Regions from separate parts of the Sphingomonas morindae genome, predicted to be linked through region 2. Evidence: predicted binding sites of a transcription regulator. Region 2 holds the regulator's gene; each other region holds the start of a gene.

The links. The regulator LexA, encoded in region 2, represses DNA repair genes until DNA is damaged. The targets are predictions, from matches to a motif close to GTTCCNCNCTTGTTCT.
Region 1: LHA26_RS17735 (ImuA family protein) is a predicted target of LexA. The motif match lies at 2,652-2,667, and genes of this name have one in related genera.
Region 3: uvrA (excinuclease ABC subunit UvrA) is a predicted target of LexA. The motif match lies at 2,549-2,564, and genes of this name have one in related genera.
Region 4: LHA26_RS12780 (ATP-dependent helicase) is a predicted target of LexA. The motif match lies at 2,421-2,436, and genes of this name have one in related genera.

What each region holds. Positions count from the first base shown of each region.
Region 1 covers NZ_CP084931.1:215,580-219,787, forward strand. The annotation lists gene LHA26_RS17720 (HAD-IA family hydrolase) at 1-573, shown strand, start outside; gene LHA26_RS17725 (cation:proton antiporter) at 657-1,931, shown strand; gene LHA26_RS17730 (histidine phosphatase family protein) at 2,002-2,577, shown strand; gene LHA26_RS17735 (ImuA family protein) at 2,688-3,449, shown strand; gene LHA26_RS17740 (Y-family DNA polymerase) at 3,364-4,208, shown strand, end outside.
Region 2 covers NZ_CP084930.1:2,159,463-2,163,670, forward strand. The annotation lists gene LHA26_RS10580 (ComEC/Rec2 family competence protein) at 1-1,854, shown strand, start outside; gene lexA (transcriptional repressor LexA) at 1,975-2,637, opposite strand; gene LHA26_RS10590 (molybdopterin molybdotransferase MoeA) at 2,707-3,891, opposite strand; gene moaC (cyclic pyranopterin monophosphate synthase MoaC) at 3,888-4,208, opposite strand, start outside.
Region 3 covers NZ_CP084930.1:1,050,016-1,054,223, forward strand. The annotation lists gene metK (methionine adenosyltransferase) at 1-629, shown strand, start outside; gene LHA26_RS05205 (sensor domain-containing diguanylate cyclase) at 679-2,442, opposite strand; gene uvrA (excinuclease ABC subunit UvrA) at 2,575-4,208, shown strand, end outside.
Region 4 covers NZ_CP084930.1:2,610,952-2,615,159, reverse strand. The annotation lists gene LHA26_RS12795 (pseudouridine synthase) at 1-1,387, shown strand, start outside; gene rsmD (16S rRNA (guanine(966)-N(2))-methyltransferase RsmD) at 1,384-1,932, shown strand; gene LHA26_RS12785 (UrcA family protein) at 1,939-2,304, opposite strand; gene LHA26_RS12780 (ATP-dependent helicase) at 2,446-4,208, shown strand, end outside.

The DNA.
Region 1 (4,208 bases), on a different replicon from region 2:
GTCTGGGGTGCCTGGGCACGCGCCAAGGGCCTCGATGTCGAGCCCTTCCTCGCCACCATCCATGGCGCCCGCGCGGTCGACACGGTGCGGAGCCTGGGGCTGCCCGGCGTCGATGCCGAGGCCGAGGCGGCGCGCATCACCGAGGCCGAGCTTGACGAGCTGGACGGGATCGAGGCGATCGGCGGAGCGGTCGCGCTGCTCGCCAGCCTGCCGGCCGAGCGCTGGGCGATCGTCACCTCGGCGCCGCGCGCGCTGGCGCTGCGCCGGCTCGCGGCGGCGGGCCTGCCGCTGCCCGAGGTGATCGTGACCGCCGACGATGTCGCGCGCGGCAAGCCCGCGCCCGATGGCTTTCTGCTCGCCGCCGAGCGGCTCGGCCATGCCCCGGCGGAATGTCTCGTCTTCGAGGATACGCGGGTGGGGCTCGCCGCCGCCGAGGCTGCCGGCATGGCGACCTTGCTCATCACCGCCACCCACAGCCATGCGGTGGAGAGCGCCTCGCCGCGCATCGCCGATTATGCGGCGCTGCGCGTGGAGGCGCTGGCGGACGGGCGGCTGCGGCTCGTGGACGGCTAAGCCGCCGGCGCCCATCCCTTGTGGGGTGCCCGCTAAAATCGATCGGCGCTGAGCCTTAGCGGCGGTCGCGCGTTGGCCGGGCGATGATCGATCTTCCCCATGCCGCCCTGCTCGCCGGTCTGGGCGGCATGCTTGTGCTGGCCACCTGGCTGCCGCTGCTGCTGCGCCACCTGCCGATTTCGCTGCCGATCCTGTTCCTGGCGGCGGGCTATGGCCTGTCCTTCACCGGCTGGGTGCATATGGACGCCCGCCAGTTCGGGCAGAGCGCGCTCGCCGAGCAGCTCAACGAGGCGGTGATCCTGATCGCGCTGATGGGCGCGGGGCTGCGGCTGGACCGGCGCTTCGGCGTGCGGCGCTGGGATCCGGTGTGGCGGCTGCTGCTGATCGCCATGCCGCTGACGATCGGCGCGCTCTTCCTGGCCGGCCAGGCGCTGCTCGGCCTCGCCGCGCCGGCCGCGCTGCTGCTGGCGGCGATGCTGGCGCCCACCGATCCCGTGCTCGCCGCCGATGTCCAGACCGGGCCGCCCGGCACCGGCGATGGCGGTCATAGCCGCTTCGGCCTCACCGCCGAGGCGGGGCTGAACGACGGGCTCGCCATGCCCTTCGTCGCGCTCGCGCTGGCGCTGCAGCAGGGGCGGCTCGATCTCGGCCATTGGCTGGGGGTGGATATCGCGCTCGAGCTGGTGGTCGGCGCGGCGATCGGGCTGGTGCTGGGGCGCGGCTTCGGGCTGATGATGTTCAAGCTGCCCCGGCTGAAACTCTCCGACACGGGCGAGGGGCTGGCGGCGATCGGCATCGCCTTTCTGATCGATGGCATCAGCCAGATCCTGCACGGCAACGGCTTCATCGCCGTGTTCGTGGCGGCGGTGGCGATCCGATCGACCAAGCCCGAGGATGCGTTCCACGGCGCCATGGCGGATTTTTCCGAGCAGGTGGAGCGCGTGCTGGTGATGCTGGTGCTGCTCCTGTTCGGCTGGGGGCTGGGCAAGGTGGGGCTGCACCGGCTGGACTGGGGCATGTTTGGCTTCGTCGCCCTGCTCATGCTGGTGGTGCGCCCGGCCGCCGCGATGATCGGCTTTCTCGGCGCGCCCTTGCCCTGGGCCTCGCGCCTGCTGATGGCGGCCTTCGGCATTCGCGGGATCGGCACCTTCTTTTATCTGCAATATGGCCTCAACCGTGCCGAATTTCCGCAAAGCCAGACGATCTGGACGGCGGCGTCGCTGGCGGTGCTCTGCTCGATCCTGCTGCATGGCATCAGTGCCACGCCGGTCATGCGTCGCGCCGATGCCTATCGCGCCCGGCTGGAAGAGGAGGCGGCGGCCGAGAAGGCCGATGCGGACGCCGGCGCGCGAGGCTAAAGCTTGGAACAGCTTGCCTTATCGACCGTAGGCGCGAAGCCTTGCCGCCTTTCCCTCATGCGGAGCCGCTATGTCCGATCTTCCTGTCCTGCATCTCGTCCGCCATGGCGAAACCGCCTGGAGCCTGTCCGGCCAACATACCGGGCGCACCGACATCCCGCTGACCGAGGCGGGCGAGGCGGCGGCGCGCGCGCTGGCGCCGCGGCTTGCGGATCTGCGCGTGGCGGCGGTGTGGACCAGCCCGTCCAGCCGGGCGCGCCACACCTGCGCGCTGGCCGGCTTCGGCGATCGCGCCGAGGTGCGCGAGGATCTCGCCGAATGGGATTATGGCGCCTATGAGGGCCGCACCACGCGCGAGATCATCGCCGAGCGCGGCGATTGGCGCCTGTTCCGCGATGGCTGCCCCGGCGGCGAGACGGCGGCGGATGTCGGCGCGCGCGCGGCGCGCATGGTCGCGGCGGCGCGCGCGCTCGATGCGGATGTGCTGATCTTCTCGAGCAGCCATTTCCTGCGCGTCTTCGCCGCCACCTGGCTCGGCCAGGCGCCGGAATTCGGCGGCGCGCTGATCCTCGGCACCGCCGCCGTCAGCCGGCTGGGCTATGAGCATGATCGTAGCGAGCCGGTGATCCGCCTCTGGAACGGCTGAGCCGGCCCGGCGCCGGCGCCGCCGCCCCTCCGTCGCCATCGCCCGCCGATGGTTGACTCCATGCGCGTTCGAGAAGAACATAAGGAGAACAACGGAGTCGTGTCCTCGTCATGTCGCTTAGTCCCGCCTCTGCCCGGCTGGAAGCCCTCAAGGCCGAAATCCGTGCGCTCGCGCCGGTCGGCCGGGGCGAGGGGGCGAGCCTTGGCTTCGATCTCCCGGAGATCGATTCGCGGCTCGCTGGCGGCGGGCTGGCGCGTGCCGCGCTGCACGAGGTGGCGGGCGAGACGGTGGCGATCGGCGATGATGCCGCCGCCACCCTGTTCGTCGCTGGTCTCGCGGCCCGCGCCGCCGCCGCGCCGGTGCTGTGGATCATGGCGCGGCCCGATCTCTTCGCGCCGGGCCTCGCCGGCGCCGGCCTGCCCGCCGGCCGGCTGATCCAGATCGAAGCCGGTCGCGATGCGGATGCGCTGGCGGTGATGGAGGATGCGCTGCGCCATGGCGGCGCGGCGGCGGTGGTGGGCGAGGTGACGCGGATCGGCATGACCGCGACGCGCCGCCTCCAGCTCGCCGCCGAGGAGGGCGGCGCGCTGGCGCTGCTGCTGCGCCGCTGGCGTCGCGCCGCCGAGGATCCGCTGGCCGAGCCTTCGGCCGCCGTCACGCGCTGGCGGATCGGCTGCGCGCCTTCGGTGCCGCTGCCGGTGCCGGGGGTGGGGCGCGCCTGCTGGCGCGTGGCGCTGGCGCGGCAGCGCGGCGGTGCGCCCCATAGCTGGATAGTGGAGGGATGCGATGCGCAGGGTCGCCTCGCTCGTCCTGCCGAGCCTCGCGATCGATCGGCTGCGCCGCTCGATGACGCGGCCCGGCGGGCGGCCTGATCAGGCCGAACAGGCGCGCGGCGCCGGTCCCGCGCTCGCCGCCCTGGCCGAAACGGGCGAGGCGGAGAGCGACGCGGCCTGTTCCTGCCCGCGCGGCGGCGGCTGGCGGCCCGGCGCGCGCTGGGCGCAGGCGGAGGCGGCGGCCGCCGGCGGCGCGATGCGCGAGGCGGGCGAGACCGCCGGCAGCGTGCGGCGCGCGCTGCGCGATGCCGAGATTGCCGGCCTGCCCGCGCATCAGCGGCCGAGCCCGCGCGAACTGGGGCGCCGTTCGGAAGCGGCGGACAATCCCTTCAAGGGCCGGTTCGCGCCCCGTCCCGACGCGGCTTCGGCGCTGTCCGCTCCGGCCCCTGCCCCGGCGCCGGCGGCGCCGCTGGTGACGGCGCGGGCGGAGCGCCAGCGCATGGTGATCGCCGCCGCTTGTGCCGCCGCGCGCGCGCTGGGCCTGATGCCGGGCATGGCGATCACCCATGGCCGGGCGCTGGTGCCGGATCTGGTGGTGGAGCCCGAGGATCCCGCCGGCGATGCCCGGCTGCTCGCCCGGCTCGCCACGCTCGCCGCGCGCCGCTGGACGCCCATCGTCCAGATCGATCCGCCGGACGGGCTGCTGCTGGATCTCACCGGCGTGGCGCATCTTCATGGCGGCGAGGAGCGGATGGCGCGGCGCATCCTCGGCCTGTGCGCGCGGCGCGGGCTGGAGGCGCGCATCGCCATTGCCGGCACGGTCGGCGCCGCCCATGCGCTGGCCCGCTTCCGCGCGGC
Region 2 (4,208 bases):
TGGCACAAGGCCGAGCGCATGGCGACGCCGCGGCTCGATCGGCCGCGCGTGGTCCGGCTCGTGGCGGAGGTGCGCGGCGTGGAGGCGCTGCCCGCGCGCGGCGGTACGCGGCTGACGCTGGCCCCGCGCGGCGACGCGCTGCCGAAGCGCGTGCGGGTGATGCTGGCCGATGCGCCGCCCGCACCCGGATCCGCCATCGCCCCGCCCCTGACGCTCGCGCCCGGCATGGTGCTGGCGCTGCGCGCGCGGCTGGTGCCGCCGCCGCCGGCGCTGGCGCCCGGCGGCTATGATTTCCGCGCCACCGCCTGGTTCGCCGGGCTGGGCGCGAGCGGTCGCGTGCTGGATCGGCCGGTGCGGCTGGCGGGGGTGCCGTCGCGCGGGCTCGAGGCCCGGCTGGGCGCGGCGCGCCGGGCGCTGGGCGCGCGCATCCTGGCGCGGGTGCCGGGCGCGGCGGGGGCGGTGGCGGTGGCGCTGGCGACGGGGGATACCGGCGCGATCGCGCCGGACGATGCCGAGGCGTTCCGTCGCTCGGGTCTGGCGCATCTCCTGTCGGTGAGCGGGCTGCATCTCAGCGCCATGGTCGGCGCCACCATCTTCGCGGCGCGGCGCCTGCTGGCGCTGCTCCCCTGGCTGGCGCTGCGCATCGCCGTGCCGCTGCTGGCCTCCGCGCTGGGGGCGGTGGCGGGCAGCCTCTATACGGTGCTCACCGGATCGGCGGTGCCGACGCTGCGCGCGCTGATCGCGGCACTGCTGGTGCTGGCGGGCGCGGCGCTGGGGCGGGAGGCGATCACGCTGCGGCTGGTCGCGAGCGGCGCGCTGCTGGTGCTGATCGCCTGGCCCGATCAGGCGGCGGGGCCGAGCTTCCAGCTCAGCTTCGCGGCGGTGCTGGCGCTGGTCGCCCTGTATGAGGCCGCGCCGGTGCGACGCCATCTGGCGCCGCGGCCCGAGCCCGCCGTCCGGCGATGGGCGCGCGCCGGGGCGGGGCTGTTGCTGGCGGGGCTGGTGGTGGAGGCGGCGCTGATGCCGATCGCCATCTACCATTTCCACCGCGCGGGCTTTTACGGCGCGCTCGCCAATCTCGTCGCGATCCCGCTGACCAGCGCGGTGGTGATGCCGGCCGAGGCGCTGGCGCTGCTGCTGGAGCCGCTCGGGCTCGCCGCGCCGGCCTGGTGGGTGGTCGCGCAGGCGCTCGCGCTGCTGCTCTGGCTCGCACGGCGCGTGGCGCTGCTGCCGGGAGCGGTGGCGCTGGTCCCCGATATGAGCCGAACGGCCTTCGCGCTGATCGTCGCGGGCGGGCTGTGGCTGGCGCTGTGGCGCACGCGGGCGCGGGTTGCGGGCCTGGTGCCGCTGATCGCCGGGCTCGGCCTCATCGCCGCGACGCCGCCGGTCGATCTGGTGGTGACCGCGGACGGCCGCCATGTCGCGCTGCGTCGCGCCGATGGGTCGCTCGCGCTGCTCCGCGCGCGCACCGGCGACTATGTGCGCGGCGCGCTCGCCGAACTGGGCGGGCAGGAGAGCGCGGCGGCGCTGGCGTGGGAGGCGCTGCCCGAAGGGCGGTGCAGCGCCGATTTGTGCCTCGCCGAGCGGGCGGCGGCCGGTCGGCGCTGGCGCATCGCGGCGACGCGCAGCGCCTATCCGCTGCGGCGCGCGGCGCTGGCGCCGGTCTGCGCCTGGGCGGATATCATGGTCAGCGAGCGGCGGCTTCCGGGCTGGTGCCGGCCGCGCTGGCTCAAGGCGGATGCCGCGCTGCTCGCCCGCACGGGCGGCCTCGCGATCCGCCTCGCCCCGCCGCGGATCGATACCGTCGCCGCCTGGGCGGCGGGCAAGCCCTGGGCGGACTCGCCCGTGCGTTGACGGGTGTCGTCTCGAGCCCGGCACAGCGCGCGGGCGGGCGAGACGGCGGGCGCTTTTGGAGCCGGCCGCAGCGTGGGCGCGTCACGCCGTGCGTGGCGCTCGCGCCGCAGCGCGGGCGGATCAGTAGCGGCGCAGCAGCCCCGAAAGCCGGCCCTGCACGCGCACCTGGCCCGGCTCGTAGCGTTGCGCGCTGTAGCTGCGATTGGCGGGATCGAGCCGGATCATCTGGCCCTCGCGGCGGAAAAATTTGAGCGTCGCCTCGCTCTCGTCGATCAGCGCGACCACGATCTCGCCGTCACGCGCGGTCTCGGTGCGGCGGATAAGCGCGTAGTCGCCATCGAGAATGCCGGCCTCGATCATCGAATCGCCGGCGACCTCGAGCGCATAATGTTCGCCCGGCCCGAGCAGCGCGGCGGGAACGGGCAGTGTCGCCTGGCCTTCCAGCGCCTCGATCGGGAGGCCGGCGGCGATGCGCCCGTGCAGCGGCAGTTCCACCACGCTGTCGTTCGCGGCGCGGGGCAGCGGACGCGGCGCCTCGGCCAGCGGCGCGGCCTTGGCGGGGATGGTGCGCTCGGGCATCTTCACCACCTCGAGCGCCCGCGCGCGATTGGGCAGGCGGCGGATGAAGCTGCGCTCCTCCAGCGCCCGGATCAACCGGTGCACGCCGGACTTGGATTTGAGATCCAAGGCGGCCTTCATCTCCTCGAACGAGGGCGAAACGCCATCCGCCTCAAGCCGATCATGGATGAAGAGGAGCAGCTCATGTTGCTTGCGCGTCAGCATTGGAAACCCCGCATCCAGGAACGGATGGCGAACGTATAAGAAACCGTTCGGGGCGTGTCAACGTACCGATCAGGCGAAATCGAGCAAAGCCGCCGAGTCGCCGATCGCCGCCGACGGCGCATGGGGGGGGCGGACGATCAGCCCGTCGGCCGCCGCCAGCGCCAGCAGCGCCGCCGAATCCTGTCCATCGGGTGCGAACGCGGTGTCGCCCTCCAGCCGCGCGCGCAGATAGTCCGCGCGCACGCCCGTCGCGGGCAGCGCCGCGCCCAGCCGCACCGTGCGCGGGCGCGGCCAGGGATGGGCGCTGCCGGCGAGGTGCGCGAGCAGCGGCAGCAGGAACAGCGTCGCGGTCACATAGGCGGAGACGGGGTTGCCGGGCAGGCCCAGCACCACCGCGCCGCCGAGGCGGCCGGCGAGCAGCGGCTTACCCGGCCGCATCGCCACCCGCCAGAAATCCAGCGTCGCCCCGGCTTCGGTCAGCGCCGGGCGGATCAGATCATGATCGCCGACCGAGGCGCCGCCGGTGGTGACGATCACGTCTGCCTCGCGCGCGGCCTCGCGGAACGCCTGCGCGATCTGGGCGAGATCGTCAGGGATGATGCCGCGATCCGCCACGATCGCGCGCGGCCCGATCAGCGCCGTCAGCATCGGCGAGTTGGAGGCGGGAAGCTGGGCGCCCGCCAGCGGCGCGCCTGGCGGCACCAGCTCGTCGCCGGTCGCGATCAGCGCCAGCCGCGGCAGGCGGCCGACCGAGAGCGTGCCATGGCCGCCGATCGCGGCCAGCGCCAGCCGCCGCGCCTCGATCCGCGCGCCGGCCTCGATCAGCACCCGCCCCTCGGCGAAATCGGTCGCGCGGGGGCGGATATTGCCGCCCGGCCCGCGCGGCCCCTCGCCGGCCATCACCAGCCGCGTGCCCTCGCGTGCGGCTTCTTCCTGGATGAGCACGCAATCCGCGCCCTCAGGCACCGGCGCTCCGGTGAAGATGCGCGCCGCCTCGCCCGGCGCCAGCGGGCGGCCAAGGCCGCCGCCGGCGGCGCTTTCGCCCACCACGCGCCACGGGCCGGGCCGTTCTGCGTAGCGGATCGCATAGCCGTCCATGGCCGAGAGCGCCGCCGCGGGCTGGTCGCGCCGGGCGAGCACCGGCGCCGCCGCGTACCGCCCGGCGGCGAGGCCAAGCGCGACCGTTTCGGCGGCGAGCGGCGGGGCGAGCGCGAGCAGACGCGCCTGTGCCTCGGCGACGGGCAGCAGGCTCATGCCGCCCGCCACGGGCCCGAGCGACCGCCCGATTTGGCGAGCAGCCGCACCGCCTCGATCGTCATGCCGCGATCCGCCGCCTTCACCATGTCGTAGAGCGTCAGCAGCGCCACCGAGACGGCGGTCAGCGCCTCCATCTCCACCCCGGTGCCGTGGGTGGTGCGCACCGTGGCGGTGGCGGTCACGGCGGCGGGTTCCAGCACCAGCTCCAGCGTCACCCCGTCGAGCGGCAGCGGGTGGCACAGCGGGATCAGATCGGCGGTGCGCTTGGCCGCCATGATGCCGGCGATCCGCGCCACCGCCAGCACATCGCCCTT
Region 3 (4,208 bases), 1.1 Mb from region 2:
GCGCGACGGCGCTGGTCGTCTCCACCCAGCATTCGCCCAGCCTCTCCAACGAGGCCGGCCAGCAGCAGCTGCGCGACTATGTGAAGGGCGTCTTCGCCAAGATCCTGCCCGAGGGCTGGCTGCCGGCGGACGAGTCGATCTACGTCAATCCCACGGGCCTGTTCGAGATCGGCGGCCCCGATGGCGATGCCGGCCTGACCGGCCGCAAGATCATCGTCGACACCTATGGCGGCGCGGCGCCGCATGGCGGCGGCGCCTTCTCGGGCAAGGATCCGACCAAGGTGGACCGCTCGGCCGCTTATGTCGCGCGCTACCTCGCCAAGAATGTGGTCGCGGCCGGGCTCGCCAAGCGCTGCACCATCCAGCTCAGCTATGCGATCGGCGTCGCCGAGCCGCTGTCGCTCTATGTCGACACGCACGGCACCGGCACGGTCGACGAGGCGCAGCTCGAGAAGCTGCTGCCGACGCTGGTGCGGCTGACGCCCAAGGGCATTCGCGAGCATCTCAAGCTCAACAAGCCGATCTACCAGAAGACCGCCGCCTACGGCCATTTCGGCCGCGACGCCGAGGGCGATCTCTTCACCTGGGAGCGGACCGACCTGGTCGATCAGCTGAAGGCGGCGATCTGATCGCGGCGGGCCGGCGGCGGCGCCATCGCCCCGCCGGCCCCACCCCGTCTCAGGCGGCGGACACCTGGTTGCGGCCGTTGCGCTTGGCCGCATAGAGCGCGGCATCCGCACGCGCCAGCAGCGCCGCGGCGGGCTCCATCCCATCGTGCCGCGCCATGCCGCAGCTGATCGAGATGGGCACCCACAGGCCGGCGCCGATCGCCACCGGCCGCGCGGCCACCTGCGCGGCGATCGCGGCGCACAGGCTCTGGCTGCGCTCCTCGCCCTCCTCGATCAGCAGCAGCGCGAATTCATCGCCGCCGAACCGGCCGAGCGCATCCTCGCCGCGCACCAGCGCGCCGATCCGCGCCGCCACCTCCACCAGCACCGCATCGCCGGCGGCGTGGCCATGGCGATCGTTGATCGGCTTGAAGCGATCAAGATCGATCATCGCCACATGGACGCGCGCATGGGCGGCGAGCGCGCGGTCCAGCCGTTCCAGAAATCCCGCCCGGTTGAGCAGCCCGGTCAGGCTGTCGGTGCGGGCGCTGCGCGACAAGGCCAGTTCGGTGCGCTTGCGGGCCGTCACGTCGCGGATGGTGGCGACGCTGCCGCCGGCGCCGCCCTCCCCCGCTGAGACGGCGCAGATCGCCGCCTCAAGCCAGCGCGCCTCGCCCTCCACGGGGCTGAACTCGATCTGATGGAAGCGGCCCGGCTCGCTCAGCGCGGCGCGATGCCCCTCCACCAGCAGATCGCCGCCGAGCGCGGACAGCGCCATGCCGGCCAGATCCGCGGGCGCGCGGCCGAACAGCGTCATGGTCGCGCCATCGGCGGCGCGGCACTGGCCGTCCGCGCCAATGTGGAGCAGCACATCGGCCGAGCGCGAGGCGAGAAGCCGCAGCATTGCCTCGCTCTCCGCCAGCCGCGCGGTCAGCGCGCGGCGCGCGCCGAGCGCAGTGGAGACGGGCAGGCCCGTCAGCAGCAGCGTGGCGAGGTAGAATTGCAGATAATGCGCCTGCTCCAGCGGCACCGGCGAGACGAGCGGCAGCGGGCCGCGCCCCACCAGCGTGGCGCTGATTCCCGCCAGCGCGACGATCAGCACCGAGACCTGCGTGCCGCGCTGGCCGAGGCGGAAGGCCACGAGCATCATCAGCGCGAAGGGCAGGAACAGGAGCGGCCGCTCCGCGCCCCAGAAGACGATCACGGCGGTGAGGGCGGTGAGGGCGAGCAGCGCCACGCATTCCAGCCGCCGCGCCGGGGCGCAGCTGCGCAGCCAGCCCGCATAATCGCCCCGCAGCTGCGAGACGAAGATCGGGGTGAAGATCAGCAGGCCCAGCCCGTCGCTCAGGAACCAGACGCGAAAGGCGCGTACATAGCCTGTGTCCAGCAGCAGCGTGGCGGCGCCGGCGGCGACCACCCCGCTGACCGCCGGCGCGATCAGCCCCGCCCAGCCGAGAAAGCGGATCATCGCCGCCGGATCGGGCAGCAGCCCCTCGCGGCGCAGCGCCGCCGCGCGCAGGCCGAACAGCGCCAGACCCACTTCCAGCATGTTGCACGCGGCGAAGGCGAGCGGCACCGGCGCCGAGCCGCGCACCACCAGCCCCGCCGCCGTGCTCCCCGCATAGCCGATCGCCAGCAAGGTGGGCCAGCGGTGGCGCGGCAGGCGCAGCCCGGTGGCGAGCAGCAGCGCATTGGCCGGCCACACCGCCGCGATCGCGCCATCGTGGCTGACTAGGCGGAGGGTGAGGATGGCGAGCAGCGCCGAGCCGATGCCGGCCGCCAGCATCGCGCCCGTGTGGCGGGGATGATCGAGGCTGGGGCAGCGTCTGGCCATGACCAAAGTCTAAGCAATAATCCCTAGCGGTTTGTTAACCGAACTTCACCGCCGCCCTTGTCCTTGCCGAGGCGCTTCCCATGTGCGCGGAGGCACTTGCCCAATCCGAACAAATATGGAACGTTAACCCCTATGCTGACCCATATCTCTGTCCGTGGCGCCCGCGAGCACAACCTCAAGGGGGTCGATCTCGACCTGCCGCGCGACAAGCTGATCGTCATCACGGGGCTTTCGGGCTCGGGCAAATCCAGCCTCGCCTTCGACACCATCTATGCCGAGGGCCAGCGCCGCTACGTCGAATCGCTGTCGGCCTATGCGCGCCAGTTCCTCGAGCTGATGCAGAAGCCGGACGTCGACCATATCGAAGGTCTGTCGCCCGCCATCTCGATCGAGCAGAAGACCACCTCGCGCAACCCGCGCTCGACGGTGGCGACCGTCACCGAGATCTACGATTATATGCGCCTGCTCTGGGCGCGGGTGGGCGTGCCCTATTCGCCCGCCACCGGCCTGCCGATCACCGCGCAGACGGTGAGCCAGATGGTCGATCGGGTGATGGCGCTGCCCGAGGGCACGCGCTTCTACCTGCTCGCGCCCGCCGTGCGCGGCCGCAAGGGCGAGTATCGCAAGGAGCTGGCCGAGTGGCAGAAGCAGGGCTTCCAGCGGGTCCGCATCGACGGCACCGTGCACGAGATCGAGGACGCCCCCGCGCTCGACAAGAAGTACAAGCATGACATCGACATCGTCGTCGATCGCATGGCCGTGCGCGAGGGCATCGAGACAAGGCTGGCGGACAGTTTCGAGACGGCGCTGAAGCTGGCCGAGGGGCTGGCCTATGTCGATATCGTCGCCGAGGGCGAGGCGCTGGCGGCGGCCGGCAAGAAGATGAAGGGTACGAGCCTGCCCGAGGGCATCGCCGACCGGCTCACCTTCTCGGAGAAATTCGCCTGCCCCGTCTCGGGCTTCACCATCGCCGAGATCGAGCCCCGGCTCTTCTCCTTCAACGCCCCGCAGGGCGCCTGCCCGGCGTGCGACGGCCTGGGCGAGAAGCTGTATTTCGATCCCGAGCTGGTGGTGCCCAACCATCATCTTTCGATCAAGCAGGGCGCGGTGGTGCCCTGGGCCAAATCCAACCCGCCCTCGCCCTATTACATGCAGGTGCTGGCGAGCCTGGCGCGCGAGGCGGACTTCGCGCTGGAGACGCCGTGGAACGCGCTCAGCGAGGCGCAGCGCCAGCTGGTGCTGCACGGCTCGGGCGGCAAGCCGGTGACGCTGCGCTTCATCGACGGGCGCAAGAGCTACGAGGTGAAGAAGCCGTTCGAGGGCGTGATCGGCAATCTCGAGCGGCGGATGCTCGCCACCGAAAGCGCCTGGATGCGCGAGGAGCTCGCCAAATATCAGTCCGCCAAACCGTGCGAGGTGTGCGGCGGCGCCCGGCTCAAGCCCGAGGCGCTGGCGGTGAAGATCGCCGGCGAGGACATCGCCGCCGCCACGCGCCGCGCCGTCGGCCCCGCCCTCGCCTTTTTCCGCGACCTGCCCAACCATCTGAGCGAGCAGCAGAAGCAGATCGCCGAGCGGATCCTGAAGGAAATTGTCGAGCGGCTCGGCTTTCTCGACAATGTCGGGCTCGACTATCTCAATCTCGATCGCACCTCGGGCACGCTGTCGGGCGGCGAGAGCCAGCGCATCCGGCTCGCCTCGCAGATCGGCTCGGGCCTGTCTGGCGTGCTCTATGTGCTGGACGAGCCCTCGATCGGCCTCCACCAGCG
Region 4 (4,208 bases), 450 kb from region 2:
CGAGCGCCCCGCGCGCAAGGGCCGCGTGCCGCGTCAGCGCGCCGATGGCAGCCTCGCGGTGCGCCCGCGCGACGGCGAGCGCCCGAGCCGCACGCGCGCCCCGCGCGACGCGACGCCCGCCGCGCGCGACGGCGAGCGGCCTGCCCGCGCGCGGCCGTCCGGCGAACGCGCGCCGAGCGCGGACACGCGGCCGGCGCGCGCCGAGCGCGCGGCCACCGGCGCGGCACGGCCGGTCCGCGCGCGCGGCGAGGACGCCCGCGCCCCCCGCGCCGCGCGCGACGAGGCCGCCCCGCGCCCGCGCCGATCCCAGGCCCAGTCCGGCCCCGCCACTTGCCGCGACGGCGCCGCCGAGACGCGCGCGCCGCGCCCGCGTGGCGAACCCAGCCGCACCGCCCGCGACGCCGCCGGTACGCCTTCCTCCCCCGCGCGCGGCGGACGCCCCGCGTCGCAGGCCCACGCGCCAAGGCGCGATGCGGCGGATCCGGCGCCGCGTGCCCGCGCCGCGTCCGGACGGGCGGCACGGAGCGCGGCGACGCCCGCCGCCGGCACGCCCCGCGCCGCCGGCGCGGCGCCGCGCGGCAAGGCGCCCCGTCTGCGCGCCGATGGCAGCGCCGCGCTGCGCACCCCGCCTCCGGCCGAAGCGACCGCCCCCGCACCCGCCCGGCGTGGGCCGCCGCAGCGCATCGCCAAGCTGCTGGCGCGCGCGGGCGTCGCCTCGCGCCGCGAGATCGAACGCATGATCGGCGAGGGCCGGATCGCGCTGGACGGCGTGCCGCTCACAACCCCGGCGACGGTGCTGCCCTCGCTCCAGGGCGTGACGGTGGACGGCGCGGCCGTCGAGGCGGCGAGCCCGACGCGCCTCTTCCTGTTCCACAAGCCCACCGGGCTGCTCACCACCGAGCGCGATCCGCGCGGACGCCCCACCATCTATGATCGCCTGCCCGACGATCTCCCCCGGCTCATGCCCGTCGGGCGGCTCGACATGAACACCGAGGGGCTGCTGCTGCTCACCACCGATGGCGAGTTCAAGCGCCAGCTCGAATTGCCGCGCACCGGCGTGCCGCGCACCTATCGCGCCCGCGCCTATGGCGAGGTCAGCCAGGATCAGCTCGAACAGCTGATCGAGGGAATCGAGATCGACGGCATCCGCTATGGCGAGATCGACGCCAATCTCGAGCGCCGCACCGGCCGCAATGTGTGGATCGAGCTGCGGCTCGCCGAGGGCAAGAATCGCGAGGTGCGCCGGGTGCTCGAGCATCTCGGGCTGCAGGTCTCGCGGCTGATCCGCGTCGGCTACGGGCCCTTCGTGCTGGGCGATCTGCCGGCGGGCGCCGTGGGCGAGGTGCGCCAGCACGAACTCGTCGCCTTCCGCCAGACGCTGAAATGAGGATCATCGCGGGGCAATGGCGCGGGCGGCCGCTGGTGGCGCCCCGCAGCAGCGAGACCCGGCCCACCGCCGATCGCGCGCGCGAGGGGCTGTTCTCGATGCTGACCAGCCGCCTCGGCGCCTTTGACGGGCTGGCGGTGCTGGATCTCTTCGCCGGCACCGGCGCGCTCGGGCTCGAGGCGCTGTCGCGCGGCGCGGGCACCTGCCTGTTCGTGGAGCAGGATCGCGCCGCGCTCGCCGCGCTGCGCACCAATATCGAACGGCTCGGCGCCACCGGCACCGAGGTGAAGGCGCAATCCGTCACCACGCTCGGCCCCGCCGGCCGGGCGCATGATCTGGTCCTGCTCGATCCGCCCTATGCGATGCGGGCGGGCGTGCCCGTGCTGGAACGGCTCGCCCGGCTCGGCTGGCTGGCGCCCGGCGCGCTCGCCAGCGTGGAGAGCGGGCCGGGCGAGACGGTGCGGCCCGGCGGCTTCGTGGTGGAAGCGGAGCGACGCTATGGCGCCGCCCAGCTCACCCTGCTGCGCTACCAGCCACCCGCCTGATCACCGTCAGCGCAGCGTCACCTCCACGCCCGGTGCCTGATAGGCGGCGAGGCGCTGGACGGCATCGGCCTCCATCTCGCGGCGGCACCGCGCGCTGTCAGCCCGCATCGCGGGCGTGGCCGAGCCATTGTCGCACGCGCGCGCGCTGGCGCGCTTGAGCCGGTGGAAGAACAGCGCCCGATCGGCGGGGCGCCCGAGGTCGAGCCCGGCGACCTCGACGCGCGCCGTCACCGGCTCGCGCAGCTGGGCGAGAAGCGGCGTCGCCGGGGCGAGCGCCAGCGCGGCCGCAAGCGCGGCCGTGAACGTGGAACAAGTCATGTTGATCTCCTGCGATCCCTGCGCGCGCCGCACCGCCTGCTTGGGCGGCGACATCCGCCTCGCCGGCTCCCGCTAGCCGCAAATCGTTTCGGTTGCGGGACCAAGCCATGACGCGCGCGCGGCACGCCGCCGCCGCCGGGCTGCGCGCGGCCATTGCCTAGACGATCCACGTTCCCTACCTGTTCGGCGGTGAGCATGTCTTCGTCCCCCGCCCCCGCCCCCGCGGCCGAGCCCGGCTATCTTCAAGGCCTCAACCCGGCGCAGCGCGATGCGGTGCTGACCAGCGACGGCCCCGTGCTGGTGCTGGCCGGCGCCGGCACGGGCAAGACGGCGGCGCTCACCGCGCGGCTAGCGCATCTCATCGCGACGCGCCGCGCCTGGCCGTCGGAAATCCTCGCGGTCACCTTCACCAACAAGGCGGCGCGCGAGATGCGCGAGCGGGTCGGCCGCATTTTGGGCGAGGGCGCGGAGGCGCTGCCCTGGCTCGGCACCTTCCACGCCATCGCCGCCAAGATGCTGCGTCGCCATGCCGAACTGGTGGGGCTTCAGGCGAACTACACCATCCTCGACACGGACGATCAGCTGCGCCTGCTCAAGCAGCTGATCGTCGCCGCCGGGCTCGACGAGAAGCGCTGGACGGCGCGCGCGCTGGCCGGGCTGATCGATCGCTGGAAGAATCGCGGCTGGACGCCGCACGAGATCGACGCCGCCGAGAGCGAGGCCTTCGCCAATGGCCGCGGCGCCGAACTCTATGCCGCCTACCAGGCCCGGCTGGCGGCGGTGAACGCCTGCGATTTCGGCGATCTGCTGCTCCACATGCTGGTGATCCTGAAGCGCCACCGCGACGTGCTGGAGCTGTACCAGCAGCGCTTCCGCTACATCATGGTGGACGAGTATCAGGACACCAACGCCGCCCAATATCTCTGGCTGCGCCTGCTCGCGCAGAGCCACCGCAACATCTGCTGCGTCGGCGACGACGACCAGTCCATCTATTCATGGCGCGGCGCCGAAGTCGCCAACATTCTGCGGTTCGAGCATGATTTCCCGGGCGCCAAGACGGTCCGCCTGGAACAGAATTACCGCTCCACGCCGCACATCCTTGCCGCCGCCTCGGCGGTGATCGCGCACAATGATTCGCGGCTTGGCAAGGAATTGTGGACCGCGCTGGAAGCGGGCGAACGGATCGGCGTGATCGGCGTGTGGGACGGGCCGGAAGAGGCGCGCCGCGTCGGCGACGAGATCGAGGCGCTGCGCCGCGGCGGCGGCAGCTACGATCAGGCCGCGATCCTCGTGCGCGCCCAGCACCAGACGCGCGAGTTCGAGGATCGCTTCATCGCGATCGGCCTGCCCTATCGCATCGTGGGCGGCTTCCGCTTCTACGAGCGGGCCGAGATCCGCGACGCGCTGGCCTATCTCCGCATCGTCCACCAGCCGGCGGACGATCTCGCCTTCGAACGCATCGTCAACACGCCCAAGCGCGGCCTGGGCGACAAGGCGGTGGCGCGCATCCACCAGCTCGCCCGCGCCGAGCGCCTGCCGCTGCTGCTGGCGGCGGCGCGACTGTGCGATACCGACGAGCTGAGTGGCGCGGCGCGCAAGTCGCTCGGCCGGCTCGTGGGCGATGTGGCGCGCTGGCGCGATCTCTCGTCCAGCCTGCCCCATGCCGAATTGTGCCGCCAGATCCTCGATGAGAGCGGCTACACCGCCATGCTCCAGGCCGATCGCTCCGCCGAGAGCGGGGGCCGGCTCGAGAATCTCACCGAACTGGCGCGCGCCATGGAGGAATATGAGACGCTGGGCGGCTTTCTCGAGCATGTCAGCCTGGTGATGGACAATGACGCCGCCGAGTCCGGCGCCAAGGTCACGATCATGACGATCCATGCCGCCAAGGGCCTGGAATTCGATACCGTCTTCCTCGCCGGCTGGGAGGAGGGCCTATTCCCCTCGCAACGCGCGCT